DNA from 2 places in the Oceanicola sp. D3 genome. Region 2 is predicted to be linked to the other one. Evidence: riboswitches for the same ligand, from Rfam matches in the RefSeq annotation. Region 2 holds a riboswitch; the other holds the start of a gene.
What was found. Region 2 has a riboswitch for cobalamin ahead of FHY55_RS16655 (hypothetical protein). Riboswitches for the same ligand answer to the same signal wherever they lie in the genome.

Region 1: it holds a riboswitch for cobalamin, as region 2 does, so the genes downstream of both, FHY55_RS02780 (TonB-dependent siderophore receptor) here and FHY55_RS16655 (hypothetical protein) in region 2, are expected to answer to the same signal.

The regions. Positions count from the first base shown of each region.
Region 1 is NZ_CP040932.1:523,541-533,536, reverse strand. It holds gene FHY55_RS02795 (ABC transporter ATP-binding protein) at 1-283, opposite strand, end outside; gene FHY55_RS02790 (iron ABC transporter permease) at 280-1,266, opposite strand; gene FHY55_RS02785 (ABC transporter substrate-binding protein) at 1,364-2,134, opposite strand; gene FHY55_RS02780 (TonB-dependent siderophore receptor) at 2,175-4,004, opposite strand; cobalamin riboswitch at 4,144-4,346, opposite strand; gene nhaA (Na+/H+ antiporter NhaA) at 4,501-5,727, opposite strand; gene FHY55_RS02770 (GNAT family N-acetyltransferase) at 5,824-6,495, opposite strand; gene FHY55_RS02765 (MarR family winged helix-turn-helix transcriptional regulator) at 6,492-6,965, opposite strand; gene FHY55_RS02760 (rhodanese-like domain-containing protein) at 7,026-7,412, opposite strand; gene FHY55_RS02755 (MBL fold metallo-hydrolase) at 7,422-8,321, opposite strand; gene rpsU (30S ribosomal protein S21) at 8,497-8,703, opposite strand; gene FHY55_RS02745 (COQ9 family protein) at 8,819-9,523, shown strand; gene FHY55_RS02740 (NAD(P)H-quinone oxidoreductase) at 9,531-9,996, shown strand, end outside.
Region 2 is NZ_CP040932.1:3,340,669-3,350,664, forward strand. It holds gene FHY55_RS16625 (efflux RND transporter permease subunit) at 1-1,503, opposite strand, end outside; gene FHY55_RS16630 (efflux RND transporter periplasmic adaptor subunit) at 1,507-2,745, opposite strand; gene FHY55_RS16635 (hypothetical protein) at 2,963-3,934, opposite strand; gene FHY55_RS16640 (response regulator transcription factor) at 3,964-4,581, opposite strand; gene FHY55_RS16645 (molybdopterin-dependent oxidoreductase) at 5,010-5,519, shown strand; gene FHY55_RS16650 (ATP-binding protein) at 5,587-8,139, shown strand; cobalamin riboswitch at 8,311-8,517, shown strand; gene FHY55_RS16655 (hypothetical protein) at 8,638-8,946, shown strand; gene FHY55_RS16660 (homocysteine S-methyltransferase family protein) at 9,084-9,996, shown strand, end outside.

The sequences.
Region 1 (9,996 bases), 1.2 Mb from region 2:
CGAGGGTGACGAGGGTTTCAACCGTCAGATCCCATGCGATCTCGCGGGATTGGGGCAGGAAGGCCGATGCGCGGGCGCGGGCGGCAGGCGAGAGCGCCGCGAGGGAGGAGGTGCCGGTGGCGGGCAGCAGGCCGAGGGCGGCGCGAAGGAGGGTGGTTTTGCCCGCGCCATTGGGGCCGATGAGGCCGATGAACTCGCCGGGCGCGACGGTGAGGGAGACGTTGCGCAGGGTGTTTCGCCCGTTCTTGCGGGTGACGGAGAGGTTTTGCAGGGCAAGCGTCATAGCCGCCCCCGCAAGCGCCAGACGAGGTGGAAGAAGAAGGGCGCGCCGACGAGGGCGGTGACGACGCCGAGCTTGAGGTCACGCGCGGGGAGGATGAGGCGAGTGGCCGTATCCGCCGCCAGCAGCATGGCCGCCCCGCCCAGCGCCGAGGCGATGAGCAGGGTCGAGGGGCGGTGGCCGGTGAGCGGGCGCAGCAGGTGCGGCACGACGAGGCCGACGAAGCCCACGGCCCCGGCCACGGCGGTGCCCGCGCCAACGCAGGCCGCGACACCGAGGATCAGCGCGAGGCGCAGGCGTGGCAGGCGGATGCCCATGGAGGCGGCGGCGTCTTCGCCCAGCGAAAGCGCATCAAGCCCCCGCCCGAGCGGCAGGATCAGCGCCGCGCCTGCGAGGATGAAGGGCGCGGCGAGGGCGACATGGGTCATCGAGCGGTCGGCCAGAGAGCCCATCATCCAGAACACGATCTCTGCCGCCGCATAGGGGGAAGGCGAGAGGTTGAGCACGAGCGAGGTGAGCGCCCCGGCCAGCGCCGAAAGCGCCACACCGGCGAGGATGAGGGTAAGCGCGGTGCCGCGCGGGCCGGCGAGGGCGAAGATGGCGAGCACGGCGATGCCGGCCCCGGCGAGCGCCATGAAGGGCAGCGCAAGGGCGGCGGTATAGGCAAGCCCGGTCTGGATGGCGATGACAGCGCCGAGGGCGGCGGAGGAGGACACACCGATCAGCCCCGGCTCGGCCAGAGGGTTGCGCAGATAGCCCTGCATGGCCGCGCCGCAGAGGCCGAGGGAAGCGCCGATGAGCAGGCCGAGCAGGGCCCGCGGCAGGCGGATTTCGCGCATGACCATGGTGGCCGGACCGTCGGATTGGCTGACGAGGGCAGTGAGCGCCTCGGTAAAGGGCAGCGCGGCGGGGCCGATGGTGAGGGAGGCGGTGAAGAGGGCCGCGGTGAGGACGCCAAGGAGGGCGTAGAGGCGCGCCGGGGTCATCGGAGGGGCCTTGGGCGAAGACGCCTCGAAGGGCGGATGAGGAGCACGTGGGGGCGCTCTTTGCCGGGCTGTGCCCGCGCATCGCGGGGGGCGCGCGTCATTCCATCCCCTCCCGGATTGCGGCGAGGCGTTCGACGGTTTCGAGCACGGCGGGGGTGCCGCAGGTCCAGTCGCTATCATGCAGGTTGTCGGTGGGCACCCGCGCGCGCAGGGCCTCGACAACCGGGTGGTGAAGGATCTCTTCGGCGCGGCTTCTCGGGGCGCCGGGGCGGGCGGCGACGAGCAGGTCGGGGCTGGCGGTGGCAAGGGTTTCGAGCGGCACCACGCCACCGTAGGGCAGCCCGAGCTTTTCGGCCAGCAGGGCAAAGCCCGCGGATTTGACGATCTGGCCCGGCAGGGTGGATTGCCCGGCGGAGTAGCCATTGGCGGCATAGAGCGCGGCGAGCGGGGGCGGGCCGGGCGGCATGGGGATGGCGGCGAGACGGGCGTCGAAGGCGGCGACCTCCCGGGCGGCAGCCTCTTCGCGGCCCAGCAGGCTGCCCATCCGGGTGATGTTGGCGCGGATATCATCCAGCGTTTCAGCCGGGGCAAAGACCTCCACCTTCAGCCCCAGCCGCTCCAGCATGCGCAGGGTGTCGGGCGCGGTGAAGCTGCCTGCGATCACCAGATCGGGCGCAAGCAGGTAGACCTCTTCGGCGCGGGCGGAGTTGCCCGGCAGGGCACGGGCCTGCTCGGCAAGGGCGGACTCCTCGCCCTGAAGCATCCGGGTGACGGAAACGAGCTGGCCCGGCGCGGCGATGGCCAGCGCCAACTGGTCGGTGCAGAGGTTGATCGACACCACCCGTTCGGGCGGTGCAGCGAGGGCCATCACGGCCCCCGCGAACCAGAGCGCGAGCGCTCCGATGAGGTTAGAACTTGGCACGGAGGCCCACGTAGAAGGCCCGGTCGGCCTGACCGTAGCCATTGACGGTTTGATACTCGGCATCGGTCAGGTTCTCGATGCGGAAGTAGGCCTCGGCCCCATCGTTGATCTCATAGGTGACCATGGCGTTGACGAGGGTGTAATCGTCTCCCTCGATCGGGCGAACGAAGGTTTGCGCGTCGACGTCGAGCACATCGGCAACGTGCTGCACTTCACCGCTGAAGCTCCAGCGCGGGGCGAAATCGGCCTCGACGCCGAGCACGAGATCATGGCGAGGCACGCGGAGTTGGCGCTCGCCATCCGGATCTTCGCTTTCGGTGTAGGTATAGGCCCCGAAGAGCGCCGCCTTATCGGAAAGCGCCACGCGGCCCGAAAGCTCCAGCCCCTTGGCCACGGAGGTGCCGGGGATCTGGGTGTAGACGAAGGCCGCGTCGGAGCCGATCAGGTCTTCGACCTCGGTGTAAAACAGGGTGGCCTTCACGAAGTCATCGCCGCCCAGCCGCTTTTCGACGCCCAGCTCGGCGCTGCGCGAGGTTTCCGGCGTCAGCGTGTCATTGCCGTAGAACGGCGCGTAGAGCTCGTAGAGCGAGGGGGCGCGGAAGCCGGTGGCGAGCGAGGCACGCAGGATGAGGTCTTCCTGCGGGCGCCATGCCAGCGCCAGACGACCGGTGGTGTGGCCGCCAAAGCGGTTGTGCGCATCGTGCCGCAGGGCGGCGGAGAGGTCGAGCTGGCTGGAGGCGGCCCAGTTCACCTCGGCAAAGACGCCGGTGGTGTTTTGCTTGCCCTCAGCGGTAATGAAGGTGGCGGAGGCAAACTCCTCCTCGGTGTAATCGGCCCCGAAGTTGAGCTGCACGGCGGGCGACAGCGTGGCCTGGCCAAGATAGCGCAGCCCTTGGCGCTCGCCCTCGTAGTGGTTGCCCGAGACCGCGTAGTCCCGCTCGATGTCGTAATAGGTGGCCTCGAACTGGTGGGTCACCGCGCCAGCCTCGTAGCGGGCAAAGGCGCGCAGCCCGTTGGAGGTGCCATCGGTTTCTTCGTCGGTGTCGCCGAAGGGGAAGCCGCCGTCGATCGCCACGGTGCTCTTTTCGGCAAAGCCCGCAAGGCCGATGGTGAGCGCATCGGACAGGGCATATTCGCCATTGAACGACAGGCGCAGCGACGAGAAGCCATCGGCCTCGGTGTTGCCGTCGTTCTCATCAGCAGAGGAGAACCCGCCAAACTCGAGCCGCGCGAGGGTGACGGCAAAGTTGTGCCGGGCGCCCTTGCTGGTGATCGTGGCGGAGGTACCGAAGCTATCGAAGCTGCCAACCTCGCCTTCAAGGTAGACGTGGGTGCCCTCCTCGGTTGCGCGGCGGCTTTGCAGCGAGATCACCCCGGCGACGGCGGAGGAGCCGTATTGCGCCGATTGCGAGCCCTTCAAAACCTCGATGCGGCCAAGGCCGGAGGTGCCCATCAGGCCGAAGTCATAGGAGGGCGAGGGGGAGGATGGGTCCAGCACGTCGATGCCGTCGATCTGCACTTTCACGTATTTCTGGTGCAGCCCGCGCATCCGGATGTCGGCCAGCCCGCCGGGGCCGCCGGCGGCGGCAAGCGAAAGGCCGGGCTGGCGGGAGAGGTAGGTGGCAAGGTCATCATCGCCCGCCGTTTCCAACTCTTCGCGGGTGGTCACTTCGACGGTGGCGCCGGTGCGCTCGGTCTCTGTCTCGCCCGACAGGTCGGCGGTGACGGTGATCGTGTCGAGTTCATAGGCCTCCTGCGCGGTGAGCGCGGAGGCGGCGAGCGCGAGGGTGGCTGTGGTGGCGAGGAGGCTCTTCATGGCGCCCAAAGTCCTTGTCATGCGGCCCCCATGACAGAGGCCGGTGTGGTGAGGTGTCTTTGGAATGGCGAGGCCTTCCGCGGACGGTGCTTTCGTCACCGCTACGGAACAGACCGTTGACGCCGCGCCCCTCGCACGGGTTCAGGGTGATCGCCTCGGCAGGTCTCCTGACTTGCGGGTCATTGCGAGATGGCCGGCCTTCCCGGGGGTTCTCCCCCAGTGGCCCGTCGGCCTCGCTCTCCGCTCACAGTTGCGGGGGCAGTCGTGGCATTGGGAGTTCTTCCCGCACCACGTTCCCTTTTGCTCCGGGCTTTCGCCCGAACCGAAGCAATCTGGGGGGTAGCGCAGGAGGGACGCCAGGCGCAAGGGATTCGTTAACCCTTGGGCAGCGCCGCCCGGGGGGTGGGCTTTGGCGCCACGTTGGGCGTCATTGCCCCCGTGGTCGGCAGCGCGGGCCCGGAAAGCACGCGCTGCCGATGGGGTTGGTGGTGAGTGGCTACTCCGCCGCGGCTTCCGCCCGCTCGGCTGCGCCCGGCTGGTTGAGCGCCTCGGCCACCTCGGCTTCGCCGGGGCGCGTTACCGCCCGCAGAACGAAGTAGCCGATGAGCGCCGACACGCCGGACCCGAGCAGCACGCCAAGGCGCACCTCGTTCATCAGCAATGCATCGTCGAAGGAGAGCGAGCCGATGAAGAGCGACATGGTAAAGCCGATCCCGGCGAGGCAGGCGAGGCCGTAGATATGGGCCCACGTGACCCCGAAGGGCAGCTTGGCGAGCCCCATCTTGACCATCAGCCAAGTGGTGCCAAAGACACCCACTTGCTTGCCGAGGATCAGGCCGAGCGCCACGCCGAGCGGCACCGGATCGAGCAGCGCCCCGAAGGACATGCCCTTCAGCACCACGCCGGCGTTGGCGAAGGCGAAGATTGGGACGATCACGTAGAGCACATAGGGCGAAAGGCCGTGCTCCAGCGAGTGCAGGGGCGACTTGTTCCACTTGTCTTTCAGCGGAATGCAGAAGGCCGTTACCACCCCGGCGAGCGTGGCGTGCACGCCCGATTTGAGCACCAGCACCCAGAGCGCAACGCCGAGCAGCAGGATCGGCGCAACCCTGTGCGCCCCGCGCATGTTGCGCCAGATCATCAGCGCCAGCGGGATACAGGCAAGGAAGAGGTAATCAATCTTCAGTTCGGCGGTATAGAACAGCGCTATGATGAGGATCGCCCCCATGTCATCGAGGATCGCCAGCGTCAGCAGGAAGATCTTGAGCGAGGCCGGCACACGGGAGCCGAGCAGGGCAAGCACGCCGAGGGCAAAGGCGATGTCCGTCGCGGCCGGGATGGCCCAGCCGTGAATGGTGGCTGCATTGCCCCAGTTGAACACGAGGTAGACGAGCGCGGGCACAACCATGCCCCCCACCGCCGCCATGCCGGGCAGCACCACATCGGCGGGGTTCTTCAGCTTGCCTTCCATCAGCTCGCGCTTCAGCTCAAGCCCGATAAGAAAGAAGAAGATGGCCATGAGGCCGTCGTTGATCCACAGAAGGGCGGGTTTTTCGATGCCTTCACCGTTGACGGTGACGCCGATATAGGCCCCCAGAAACTCCTGATACTCCGGGTTGAGCGAGGAGTTCGCGATCATCATGGCGGCCACCGCAGACAGCATCAGCACGATGCCCCCGGCAGCGTCCGAGCCAAAGAATTCATCAATTTTTCTGCGGAGCATTCCCTATCCCTGTTTTTGCGCGTTTTTCCTTATGTCTTGAAATGTGGCTTTGGGTCCACCGGGTCAAGCAGATGAGGCGCGAGGTCGCAGGGTTTTTTAGCGCCGGGTGAAGATCGCGCAGGGTAGTTCGGCGCGAATTGCAAAGCCGAGGCTCTCATAGAGCTTGATCGCCGCCGGGTTGGAGGCGAAGGCGTGGAGAAACGGCATGTCACCTGACATGGCGATCTGGTGGGCGACATGGGCCGAGAGGCTGCGGGCAAGGCCCTGCCCCCGGGCCTCTGGCGCGGTGCAGACGCCGGAGATTTCGGCAAAGCCCGGCGCCGACATGCGGGTGCCGGCCATGGCGATCAGCTTGCCATCCTGCCGGACGCCCCAGAACGGCCCTAGCTCCAGCGCGCGGAGGGTGAAGGGGCCGGGTTTGGTGGCCTCGGCAAGGGTCAGCATCTCGGCGGCGTCCTCGGAGCCAAGGGGCGTGATGCGCGGATCGTCTGGCGCGGGCGGCAGGGTGCGGCAGGTAAGCTGCACACCCATGGCACGGAGGGTTTCATCAAAGCCGGGTGGCGTGGCAACGGGAGCCTTCTGCAAAAACACCGCCAGATCACCGGGCTTGGCGAGGGCTGTAAGATCCTCGGGCGCGGAGGGGTCGATGCAGGCGAAGGGGATGAGCCCGGGATCGTAGCGCAGGGCAGTGCCATGCTGCTGGGCAAGGTGGGCATGGGGGCCGGTGAGGGCGGCGTGGGCCGGGGTATCGAGCGGGTGGCTTGTCATGGGCGGTCTTTCAGCGGCTTTGCGTCGAGGCGGGCTTCGATGGTGTCGAGCATGTTCAGAAGCTCGGGGCCGAAGGGGGCGCAAAGGTCGGTCACGGCGGCGCGGGTGCGGGGCCAGGCTTTGGCGCGGGCCTCGGCCAGCAGGGTGCGGCCAGCAGGCGTGAGGGAGACAAGGCGGAGGCGGGCGTCTTGGGGGCTTGGGGCAGTGGCGGTTAGGCCAAGCGTAGAAAGCCGGGTGACGGCGCGGGTGACGCCGGGCTGCGCTGTGCCGAGGGCCGCGGCGATATCTCCGATGGGGCGCGGCTCCGGCCCGTCGAGAAAGGCGAGAAGCGGCAAGCTGGCGGCGGGCATCCGGGGGTCGATCTCGTTGAGGATGTCCTGCGTCTGCCCCTGCAACCGCTCACCGAGGCGACGGAGGCGGGAGCCGAGGGTGACAAGGCCGTGGGGGCGGAGGGCGTCAGTTTCATGCATGTGTATATAAGTGGTTATATACATGACCGTGTCAATGCCCATCGCCTCGAACGGCGCGGCTCAACCGTTAGACGGGGTTTTCCGGACCGGGGCGCCCGAGGCCATGTCGGTGGCGATATGGGTAAGGCCAGCCTTCTTCCAGCCCGCGAAGCCGTCTTGCAGATGGGCGATGCGCTCGGCTCCGGCCTCAAGGGTCTTGCGCGCCATCTTGCCCGACCGAACGGAAGAGCCGCACATGAGCACCACTCGCTTGTCGCCGTCGCTGGGCAGGAAGCGCGGGTCGAAATGCGCCATTGGCAGCAGCAGCGCGCCCTCGACACTTTCGAAGGCGTATTCGGCAGGGGTGCGCACATCGACCAGCGTGACCTTGCCCTGCGCGAGGCCATCGGCGACCTCTTGCGGGGTCCAGGTTTCGAGTTCTCCGTGATCGGTGGTTTCGGTTTTCATGGTGTCACCTCAAAAGCGGTTGGCAGGGATCTTGAAATAGGCGTGGCCGTCGCCCTCGGGCTCGGGCAGGCGGCCGCCGCGCAGGTTGACTTGTAGCGCAAACAGCATCCGGTCGGGCAGACCGAGAGTTTCGTCGCGTTCGTTGCGGAGGCGAATGAAGGCCTCCTTGGTTTGGTCGCCGCCGACATGGGGGTTGTGGGCGCGGTGCGCCGCGACCGTGGCCTCGCATTCGGGCTGCTCCCGGTCGTCGCTGCCATAGTCGTGGCCGATGAAAAGGCGGGTCTCGGCGGGCAGGGACAGAATTTCCTGAATGGAGTCCCACAGCTGTTCGGTGCTCCCGCCCGGAAAGTCGGCCCGCGCTGTGCCGGTATCGACATGCATCAGGGTGTCATGGACAAAGGCGGCATCTCCGGCAATGAGGCTGATCGAGCCAAGCGTGTGGCCGCGTGAGAGCATCACCCGCAGGTCGAGTTTGCCGAGCGCCAGCCGTTCGCCATCTGCCAGCAGCCGGTCGTAATCGCCCTTCACCGGGAAGGCCTCTGGCAGATGGTAGTAGTCGCGCCAGAGCGCGGCGATATCGGTGCACGTCTCGCCAGTGAGATGCGGCGCACCGGTGCGCTCGGCGAGCCAGTTGCCCGCGCTCAGGTGGTCGGCGTGGGGGTGGGTGTCGATGATCCACGCGGGCGCGTAGCCTTCACGCTCGATGCAGCCGAGCAGGTCTTCGGCAGCCTCGGTGCTGGTGCGGGCATGGGCGGTATCAAAATCGAGCACAGGGTCGATGATGGCGCAGGCCCGGCTTTCGGGGTCGGCGCAGATGTATTGCCACGAGCCCGTGTCGGACTCGTAAAACGCATGAACCGTGGGCCCGCCCGCGTCGGAGGTGCTGGTGATGCTGCGGCCAGTGGGCATGACGGGATCCTCCTGCGCTGGGTTCACAGGATAAACGCCTACCCCTGCGCAGTTGGTTCCATCTGCCCGCCCGGCGTGGCAACGGGGCCAGAAAACAACAAACCCCCGGGCGGAGCCGCGGGGGTCGTCGTAGGCAGAGGCCGAAGCCGCCGCCGTTCGTGTGCCGATGGGTGACTTACATCATCCCTTCGCGCTGGGCCTTCTTCCGAGCCAGCTTCCGCGCACGGCGGATCGCTTCGGCCTTTTCACGGGCTTTCTTCTCGGACGGCTTCTCGAAGTGTTGCTTGAGTTTCATCTCACGAAACACCCCCTCGCGCTGAAGTTTCTTCTTCAGAGCACGAAGCGCCTGATCGACGTTGTTGTCACGAACGCTCACCTGCATGTGGTTGTCACCACCTTTCTGATTAGAGTTGCAAGAGTTTGCAGGAGCGCGCCGTATAGCAAAGGGTCGGGCATCTGTCTACACTCCGGCGAAATTTGCCCTATGTTGCGGTGACATGACCGATCACAGCCCAGAATCCCCCGCAAAAGCTGCCATTCTCGATGCCGCCCTGCCCCATGTGGCCTTCGACGGATGGTCTGACGAGGCCCTCAAACGCGCTGCCGAGGAGGCGGGCGTGAGCGAGTCGGAGGCGCGTGCGCACTTCCCGAAGGGCGCGGTGGATCTTGCGCTGGCCTTCCATGCGCGGGGCGATGCGAAGATGCTGGCGGCGCTGGATGAGGCGGATTTGGGCGAGATGCGGTTTTCTGACCGGATTGCCCACGCGGTGCGGCTGCGGCTGGAGGCGATTGAGGGCGAGAAGGAGGCGGTGCGCCGCGCAGCCTCGCTCTTTGCCCTGCCGCAGAATGCCGCTGCCGGGGCGGGCGCGGTGTGGGGCACCGCCGATGCGATCTGGCGGGCGCTGGGGGACACCTCGGAGGATCTCAACTGGTATTCGAAGCGGGCCACGCTCTCTGCCGTCTATTCGGCCACCCTGCTCTACTGGCTGGGCGACGAGAGCGCAGGCCATGAGGCGACATGGGCGTTTCTGGAGCGCCGGATTGCCGATGTGATGCGGGTGGAGAAGGTGAAGGCGCAGCTCAGGAAGAACCCGCTGACCAAGGGGCTGATGGCCGGGCCGGAATGGCTGGCCTCCAAGGTGCGCGCCCCGCGCAGCACCCCGCCTGCCGACATGCCGGGGCATATGAGCACGAGAGACTGACAGAAGGATGGTGTTTGCAATGATGATGCGGGCGATGGAAATCTCGGAGCCGGGCGGGCCGGAGGTGTTGCAGCCAACGGATGTGACGGTGCCTGCGCCGCAGGCGGGCGAGATTGTGATCAAGGTGGCCTTTGCCGGGGTGAACCGCCCGGATGCGCTGCAACGCGCCGGGGCCTATGACCCGCCGCCCGATGCTTCCCCCCTGCCCGGGCTTGAGTGCTCTGGCGAGGTCTTTGCGGCTGGCGAAGGCGCGCGCTGGAAGGTGGGCGACAAGGTCTGCGCCCTGCTGCCGGGCGGCGGCTATGCCGAATACGTCAAATGCCCCGCCGATCATGCGCTGCCGGTGCCTGAGGGCATGGGGATGAAAGAGGCGGCCTGCCTGCCGGAAACCTTCTTTACCGTCTATTCCAACGTCTTCATGCGCGGTGGGCTGAAGGCGGGCGAGGTGTTTCTCGTGCATGGCGGCTCGTCGG
Region 2 (9,996 bases):
ATGGCCACTGCGGCGCAGCATCGAAGCCGTGAGCGCCGGGGTGAGAATGAGCGCCACCAGCGCCGAAAGCACCATGGCCGAGATGATGGTGACCGAGAACTGCCGGTAGATTACCCCGGTCGAGCCACCGAAAAAGGCCATCGGCAGGAACACCGCCGAGAGCACAAGCGCAATGCCGACAACGGCGCCGGTGATCTGGCCCATGCCCTTCTCGGTGGCGGGCAAGGGCTCCAGCCCGTCATCCTCCATCACCCGCTCGACGTTTTCGACCACCACAATCGCATCATCCACCAGCAGGCCGATTGCCAGCACCATCGCAAACATCGTCAGCGTGTTGATCGAATAGCCCAGCGCCGCCAGCACCGCGAAGGTGCCCGCCAGCACCACCGGCACCGCGATGATCGGAATGAGCGTTGCCCGCCAGTTTTGCAGGAAGATCAGGATGACAAAGAACACCAGCACCACCGCCTCGATCAGCGTGTGATAGACCTTCTCGATCGACAGCTCGACGAAGGGCGAGGTGTCATAGGCGTATTCCACCGTCAGCCCCTCGGGCAGCGAGGCGGCCAGCTCATCCAGCGTGGCGCGCACCGCTTCTGCGGTGTCCACCGCGTTGGCCCCGGTGGCAAGGTTGATCCCGAAGCCCGCCGCATTCGCCCCGTCAAACCGGGAGTCGCCGCCGTAGCTCTCTTGCCCGATCTCGATCTTCGCCACGTTGCCAAGCAACACCTGTGCACCGCCCTCTTCGGATTTCAGCAGAATGTTCTCGAAATCCTCCACGCTGGTCAGCTGGCTCTGCGCGGTGATGGTTGCGGTAAACTGCTGTCCGGTGACCACCGGCATATCGCCCAGCGAGCCCACCGAAACCGTGTTGTTTTGCGCTTGAATGGCAGAGGTCACATCGGCGGGCGTGAGCTGGTATTCATAAAGCGAAAGCGGATCGAGCCAGACCCGCAGCGCATAGCCCGAGCCAAAAATGTTGATCCCGCCCACGCCCTCGGTGCGCTGCACCGGGCCGGAGATCTGATTGTCGAGAATATCGCCCAACTCGATGGTCGAATACCGCCCATCAGCCGAGACGATGGCCCCGACCATCAGGATCGAGGAGGTGGAGCGCGAAACGCTCACGCCCGAGGATTGCACCGCATCGGGCAACCGCCCTTCAACCTGGCTGACCTTGGATTGCACGTTGTTCTGCGCATCCACCGGGTCGATGCTTTCATCGAAGGTCAGCGAAATCGAAGAGGAGCCCTCGCGCGATGTGCTTTCCATGTAAAGCACGCCGTCGAGCCCGGTCATGGAATCCTCGATCACCGATGTCACCGAGTTTTCCACCGCCGAGGCCGTGGCCCCCGGGTAGCTGGCGCTCACCCGGATCGTGGTTGGGGCAATGTCGGGATATTGCGAGACCGGCAGTTGGGTAAAGGCAAAGACCCCGGCCAGCATCGTCACGATGGCCAAGACCCAAGCAAAGATGGGGCGGTGGATGAAAAACTGCGCCATGGGTCAGTCTTCCGTGCCGGTGGCTTCGGTCGCGCCGGCCTCATCGGCGGTATCGGCCTCATCGGTGGTGTCAACCTCATCGGCGGCATCGTCGGTAACATCCTCCACCACGCCCTGCGCGTTGATCGTGACCGGCACCGGCACCACCTCCGCGCCGTCTGTGAGGTTGTTCAGCCCGTCGACGATCAGCAAATCCCCGGCAGCCACCCCCTCTGTGGTGATCCATGCATTCTCATGGGTGCCCGAATAGGTGAGCGTCACCTGATGTGCCTTGCCGTCACGCAGGATGAAGGCCGTCAGCGTGCCATCGGCCTGTCGCTCGGTGCCGCGCTGCGGAACCAGCACGGCCTTTTGCTGACCAACCACAACCGCCACCCGCAGGAACTGGCCGGGCAGGATCATCCTGTTTGGGTTGCCGAACTCAAAACGCAGATCGACACTGCCCGTGGTGGTCGACACCTGCTGCCCGGGGGTAACGAGCGTGCCGGGGCTGGCGTAGGTTTCGCCGTTTTCCAGCGTAAGCACCGCCTCCAGCCGCTCGCCGCGCTGCAATGCGCCACTGTCGATCTGCGAGCGCACCCGCAAGATCCGGGCTGAGCTCTCCGAAACATCCACGTTGATCGGGTCCATCGCCGTCACGGTGGTGAGCGCATCGGTCTGGTTGGCGGTCACGATGGCGCCCACCGAAACCGTGCTGACATCCGCAAACCCGTCAATCGGGCTGCGAATTTCCACCCGGTCCAGATCCAGCCGCGCGGTTTGCACGGCGGCCTCGGCACTGGCCAGCGCGGCCTCGGCCTGCGCCAGAGCGGATTGCGCGGTTTGCAAATCGGAGGTGGTCACGCCCGTGCCCTCCAGCCGGGCATAGCGATCCACCGTTGCCTGCGCCGTGCTCACCCCGGCCTTCGCCCCGGCCAATTCGGCCTGCGCGGCCGCATAGGCGGCCTCGAAGGTGTCCGGCTCCAACCGATAAAGCACATCCCCCGCCTTCACCCGCTGGCCGGGCCGATAGACGATCTCCTTCACCATGCCCCCCACCCGCGGGCGAATATCGGTTTGCGCGGCGGCCACTGCGCGGCCCGGCAGGGTGACGGAAAACGGAACCGTCGAAAGCTCCAGCTCCACCACCCCAACCTCTGCGGGGCCGCGCGCCCCGCCGGGAACAGGTTGCGCAAGGGCGGGCGAAATCGGGGCAAGCCCGATCACAAGAAGGGCGGCGACAAGCACGGCGGGGAGGGACATTGAGGATCAGCCTGTGGATCAGAGGGACATCTTTGCGGGTCTAACGCACACACCCCCGGATTCCGTTGCGCAGAAACGCAAATGCGGCAGTGCAAAAATGCAGTTTCGGAGCGGCTGTGGCAGATGGAACCACGACAGGGCAAGCCTCGGCCTGCACACAGCAACGCCAGCCACGCGCGCGGTCCGGTGAGAAAAGCTGGCCGTTGCGCCGAGCGGGTTACTCTGCCGGGCGGGCCAGCATGACGCGCCACCCCTTTGAATGTTCTGCCGAGGTGTAAAACAGGTAGGGATCGCCTGTTTCGGGGTCATAGGTGGTGGAAGGCGCGATGATTTCATCCACCTCCCAGGCGTCCCCCGCAAGGGTCAACAGCGCCTCCGGCATCTCTGTCCAGGGCCCCAGCGGGGTGTCAGCGCAGGCGGCAAAAATGCCCTCCCGCCCCTCCGCCGCCTCGCGTGTTGCGACGGCGACGAAACCGCCATCGGGCCGGGCGGTGATCTGCCCTTCCATGCCAATCGGGACGTCGGCCTGCCGCACGCCCTCCCATGCCACGCCGTCTGGCGAGGAGGTGGCGGCAAAGCTCCAGACGGCCGTGACGTTCTGCAAGCCGTTCCAGCCGAGATAGGCCATGACGAGCCCGCCCTCCCATTCGACAACCGAGGGGGAGGTGATGAGATAAACATCGTGCCCGTCCGTCTCGCCGCGCCGCAGGACGGGCTCGGGCAAAATCGTCCACGGGCCGGTCAGGGCTTCGGCCCGGGCAAGGTAGATATCGGAGCGATAGGTTGCACCGTCTTCGTAGCCGATGAAGTAGATCCTGTGATCCGTCGCAGAGGCGCGATGGTAGAAGGCCGTCTCCTTCTCGGCGATGGCGCCGGGTTGTTGCGAGGGGCCGAGCAGCACGCCCCACTCCTCCCAACTGTCCCAATCGGTGCCGAAGGCGAGCTTGATCGAGCTGTGGTCCTCGTCGTCGCCGCTATAGATCATCGCCAACCGGCCATCATCGGTGGCAAAGACATGCGGATCGCTCGCCGCCTCGTAGAGCCCGAAAAAGAGCTTGTCCCTGAACACCGGGCCATCATGGCGGACCCAATCGGAGGGCAGGCAGGCAGAGGCCGGGGTGGCACCAAGGGCGGCAAGCGCGAGGCCGGTCAGCAGGGCGCGCACAGGCTTGCGGCCCTCCGGCCTCATTGCCCCTTCGGCATGCCCTGCCGCGCCCGTCAAAACAGCCCCGCCTCCCGCGCCATCAGCGCCGCCTGCGTGCGGTTGGAGGCCCCCAACTTTCTGTAGAGCGTTTTCATATGCAGCTTGATCGTGGGTTCGGTGATGTCGAGGTCGCGGGCGATTTCCTTGTTGGATTTGCCCTCGGTCAGCCCCTTCAGCACCTGCATCTCGCGCGGGGTGAGCTTTTCGGCCATCGGATGCGTCGAGGCGTCGTCGGCGGCGGTCATGAAGTCGATGGGGGCGTATTGCTCTCCCATCGCCATGAACTTGACGGCGTTGATCATCGACTTGGCCGGCAGGGTCTTGGGCACAAAGCCCGCCGCCCCCGCCTCCAGCGCCTTTTCGGCGATTTCCTTGGTGGCCTCGCCCGAGAGCAGCGCCACCCGCTGCCCGCCTTGCATCGCCATGGTCGCCTTCAGCCCGTCGAGCCCGTTCATGCCCGGCATGTTGAGATCGAGCAGCACAAGGTCATACGGGGCCTCTGCCGCTTCGATCAACTTGTGCGCTTCGGGAAGGTCTGCGGCGGTCTCTGTCTTCAGGTCGCCCTGCGACTCCAGAAACATGACCAGCGTGTCACGCAGCAGGTCGTGGTCATCGGCAATCAGGACGCGCATCGGCCTCTCCTCGGCTTGCGCACCGGTTGTGCGCTCTTGGATGGGTTCGCTCATACAGATTGAATTTGGCATCCGAAAGGCATGGCGCTTTCGGCCGCGCAAACTCTTCGGTCAGATAGGCAAGCAGGCCACAAGACCAACCAGCGCCTGACGGCCCGCCTCAACGGAACACCCCCCGTGCCCCCGCTGCTCGAAAAGGCCACCCCGCAAGGCATGGCGGCCTACCTCTGCGGCGGAAGCCGGGCACGCCAAGGCCACCGCCGCTGCTCACTTGGCGCGTTGCCCTCACGCGCCGCGCTCATGTTGGCCCGCAACGACAGGCGTCTGACGCGCCCCCTATCCCAAAGGATAGGTCGCTATCCCACTGCCCAGTTGGGCGCGCAATGAGCATAGTGTAATTGCTGCCTCCGGAAACGAAGGAACTCACAATGCTGCGCACCATTCTCCAGTCGATCGCGTTGACCGCGCTCACCGCCCTGCCGCTCTGCGCCGAGAATCTGCCCGCCCCTGAGGGAGAGGTGATCCTGACGGTGTCCGGCGCCCTGGCCACGACCAACACCGAAGAAGGCACCGCGCAGTTCGATCTTGCAATGCTCGAAGCGCTCGGCGCGACGACCATCGAAACCACGACCATCTGGACCGAAGGCACCAAAACCTTCGAGGGTGTGCCGCTGAGCCTGCTCGTCGAGCGGCTCGGCATCGAGGGCGAGACCCTGCGCGCCACCGCCATCAACGATTACTCTGTCGAAATCCCACTCACGGATGCGATCGAGGGCGGGCCCATTGTTGCTTACCGCATGGACAACGACGAAATGTCGGTGCGTGACAAGGGCCCGCTCTGGATTGTCTACCCCTACGACAGCAGTGACGATTACCGAACCGAGGTGATCTATTCGCGCAGCATTTGGCAACTCGACCGGATCGAAGCCGTGCAATAGCCTGAAGGCACCCGTTTCACGCCCCTGCCCCTCTGGCCGGGGTGTGGACCCCTTTCGAGGAGCCACAATGGCACCAAAGCGCCACCGCACCGCCCGCCTGCGCCTCTTCGCCTCCGTTATCGCGGGGGCGCTTTGCCTTGCCGCACTGGTCTATCTTTCCGTCAACGTGGTGCGCGACCTGCGGCTGCTCAACTCGGCCAGCTCCGACAACGTGCAATGGACGTTGTCGCAGGCAGAGGTGGAGTTTCTCGAATACCACATGCACCTCGCCGCCCTGCAAGGCGGTACAGAAGAGGATCTGGCGCTCCTGCGCCGTGAATTCGATATCTTCTACAGCCGGATCAGCACGCTTGAGCAATCCTCGATCTACGCCGCGCTGCGCGACGAGCCCGAGTTTGCCCGCAATCTGCGCATCGTGCGCACCTTCCTTGATCGCACCGTGCCGCTGATAGATGCCCCCGACGCCGATCTGAAAACAGGGGTGCAGGCGCTCTTGGGCCGGGCCGCAGACGTGCGCCCCCATGTGCGGGCGCTGGCCAACTCCGGCCTCAACTACTTCGCCGAAGAATCCGACCGCAGGCGTGACGCGATTTCGGCAACTTTGATGCAGCTCGCGGTGGGTGTGAGCCTGCTGGTCTTGGCGCTGCTGGGCTTTGCGGCCTACCTCAACCGGCTCAACCTGCAAAACATCCGCCGCCGCCGTGAAGCGCTGGAATCCTTCCGGCGCATGAATGTGATCACCTCCACCGCGCTCGACGCGGTGATCGTCGCCGACCGCTCCGGCACCGTGCTCGATTTCAACGCCGCCGCGGAGCAGATCTTCGGCTATGCCGCCTCAGAGGCGGTTGGTGCCAATCTGGGCGACCTCATCGTGCCCGACAGCTATCGCGCGGCGCATGACGCCGGGATGCAGAGAATGCAAGACCGTGGCGAAAAGCGCGTGGTCGGAAAGGGGCGCATCAAGCTGGAGGCCAAGCGCAAGTCCGGCGATACCTTCCCGGTCGAGTTTGCCATCCAATCCGCCGAAACCGATCAGGGCGAAATCTTCATTTCCTTCCTGCGTGACATCTCCCACCGGGTGAAGGCCGAGGCCGAACTGGTGGAAACGCGTGACAGGGCACTGGCCGGCGAGAAGGCCAAAACCGACTTTCTGGCCACCATGAGCCACGAAATCCGCACCCCGCTCAATGGCCTCCTCGGCAACCTCGAGCTGCTGCGCGACACCCGGCTGAGCGCGAAGCAGGCACGCTACATCAAGAACATGGACACCTCTGGCAAGCTGCTGATGAGCCACATCTCGGATGTGCTCGACATCACGAAGTATGACGCCGGCAAGCTGCTCTTGCGGCCCGTGTCGATGAATATTTCCACCCTGCTGCAGGATATCATCGACAACCAGAGCGGCGCCGCGCTGGCGCAGGAGACCACGCTGGAATGGGGCTGGACCGGGCCGCAGGTTGACTGGATCAACGCCGACCGCGACCGCATTCAGCACATCCTGATGAACATCATCGGCAACGCGGTGAAGTTCACCCGGGGCGGGCGGGTGACGGTGGAGGCCGAGCGCCTTGAGGGCCCCGAGCTTCAGATCACCGTCAGCGACAATGGCATCGGCATGGACAAGGAGTTGCAGGCCCATATCTTCGACGATTTCCTGACCGGAGACAGCTCTTATGACCGCGAAGTCGGCGGCACCGGCCTTGGCCTCGGCATCGCCCAACGTTTCGTCAATGCACTCGGCGGCCGCATCGAGGTGGAGAGCGAGGAAGGCGTTGGCAGCACCTTCCGCGTGACCTTCCCGATCGAGCCGATCGACGCGCCGGATGCCAAGGCCGTGACCTTGCGCCGGATAAAAAAGGCCGCGCCCCGCAACCTGCTGCTGGTGGAAGACAACGAGATCAACCGGGTTGTGGCGCGCGAAATGCTTGAAGGCGCAGGCCATACCGTCAGCGAGGCCAACAACGGGCGAGAAGCTGTGGAACTGGCCGAGACCACCCGGTTTGACCTGATCCTGATGGATATCTCCATGCCGGTGATGGACGGGCGCGAGGCCACGAAAGCCATCCGCGCGGGCAGCGGTGCCAACGCCCGCACCCCCATCATCGCGCTCACCGCCAATGCAATGGCCTCCGAGCAGGAAGCCTTCCTCGCCGACGGGATGGACGACATCGTGACGAAGCCGCTCAGCCGCGCCGCCCTCACACGTGTTCTGGCCGACCACGCCGCTGATGCCGCGCCCAAGCGGGCGCCGGAGCCTGCGCCCGTTGCGGCCAACTATCTGGACGACCTTCGCGATACCGTGGGGGTGGACGCTTTGGGCAAGCTGCTTGAACGGTTCGGCGCAGAGGTCGAGGCGTTGCTCGCCTATCTCGACGACAGCGCAGAAAAGGATTTGCCAGAGACAGCAAGGCGCGCCCACCGGGTCGCCGGAAGCGCCGCGACCCTCGGGGCCGTCGGCCTGCGTGCCTCATTGGTCGAGGTTGAGACCGCCGCAAAGACCGAGGATCGCGCGGCACTCGCCAAGGCCGTTGCGGGGCTTCCGGCCATCTGGGCGGCAACCCGTGGCGAGATGGGGGCCGAACGGCGGGCCAAGCCACGCGCGCCCAGCGCCAACGACTGACCCGCATCGGCCAGCAACACTGGCCAAAGGGGTTTCGCCCCCGGCGCTCATCAACACCTGATCGAAGATCAAGGCCGCCCGCTCTCTCAGGGTCGCTCCATCGCCGCCGCTAACGCCCCGGCGCGCCCTTGCCCATAGCTGCAATTCGCGTTGGACACCGCCAAAATTTCCTGCAACAAAACCCGTGATGGTGCCCGGCCAAATTGGTCCGGCTGAAAAGGGAACGTGGTGCGGGCAACTTGCCCAATTCCACGACTGCCCCCGCAACTGTGAGCGGCGAGCGACCCCGATGAACACCACTGTGCCGAAAGGCGCGGGAAGGTTCGGGGAAGCGCAGACCCGCAAGTCAGGAGACCTGCCATCTCGGGTGCGCGTCGCGCGCCTCAGTCACCTAAACCCGGGCGGGGTGCCTTGGGACGGAGAGACACAGATGGCCCACGAACGCCCTGAGACATCGCCGTTGTCGCTTTGCCCCCGCCAATTTGCGCGGAGGGCGCGATGCTACTGGAACGAACGATATCCCAACTCGACATAGGCCGGGTGCCAGCGCAGGAAGCGCGCCAGATGGCGCAACTGGGCTACATGCAATGGATCGCCAGCCTGCCCGGCGATGCCAACTATCGGCGTGCGGCGCTTCATGCCCACGCCATGGCCGCGCCCTACATCAGCCTGTCACCCGCCGTGGCCGAATTTTGCGCCCTGTTGAAGCAGTCGCTCACATCGCCCGCCCCCCTGCCCCTTTCGCTTCCGCCACGCAGGCGGCGCGGCGGGGCTGGTGCCCGGCGCATCTGGCGCATCGCCCTCTGACCTTTGTGAACACGGCCGCACCCAATCCTGCGGCCTGACCGAGGACCATTGCAGCAAGCTGCGCGTTGCACGCAGCCCGCGAGGCTCGGCTTTCAAAAACCATGGTCATGGACGGATCAACGAGAAAGGACGGATCCATGAATGAGAACCAACTGAAAACCCGGCTCAACGCTGGCCCCCTCATCTGCGCCGAGGGCTTCCTCTTCGAACTGGAGCGCCGGGGCTATCTCACGGCGGGCGAGTTTGTGCCCGAGGTGGCGCTGGAACACCCCGATGCGCTGCGCAACCTGCATGTCGATTTTCAGCGGTCGGGCAGCGATATCGTCGAGGCGTTCACCTACAACGGCCACCGCGAGAAGATGCGGGTGATCGGCAAGGAAGACCTGCTGGAGCCGCTCAACCGCGCCTCGCTGAAGATCGCCCGCGAGGTTGCCGATGCAAAGCCGGGCAACCTGATGGCAGGCAATATCTCGAACACCAACATCTGGTCGCCGGACGACAGGGCAAAACAGGCCGAGGTGCGGGCGATGTTTGAAGAAATGGTCGGCTGGGCCGTCGATGAAGGGGCCGATATCATCATTGGCGAAACCTTCTACTACGCGGGCGAGGCGCTTTGCGCGCTTGAGGTGGCCCGCGCCTCCGGCCTCCCGGTCGTTCTGACCCTCGCCCCCATGGCGGCCAGCGAGATGATGGACGGCACCGGCATTGTGGAAACCTGTCAGCAGTTGGAACAGGGCGGCGCAGATGTTGTTGGCCTCAACTGCTTTCGCGGGCCGCAAACCATGATGCCGTGGCTGCGCAAGGTGCGTGCGGCGGTGTCCTGCCATGTCGGTGCCCTGCCGATCCCCTATCGCACGCGCGCGGATGAACCGACCTTCTTCAACCTCAGCGACACCGGCGATTGCACCTGCCCTGCCCCCCATGGCCGCACCTTCCCGACCGCGCTCGACCCGATGTTTTGCAATCGCTACGAGATCGGGGCCTTCGCGCGTGACGCCTACGCGCTGGGCATCAACTATCTCGGCGTCTGCTGCGGGGCCAACCCGATGC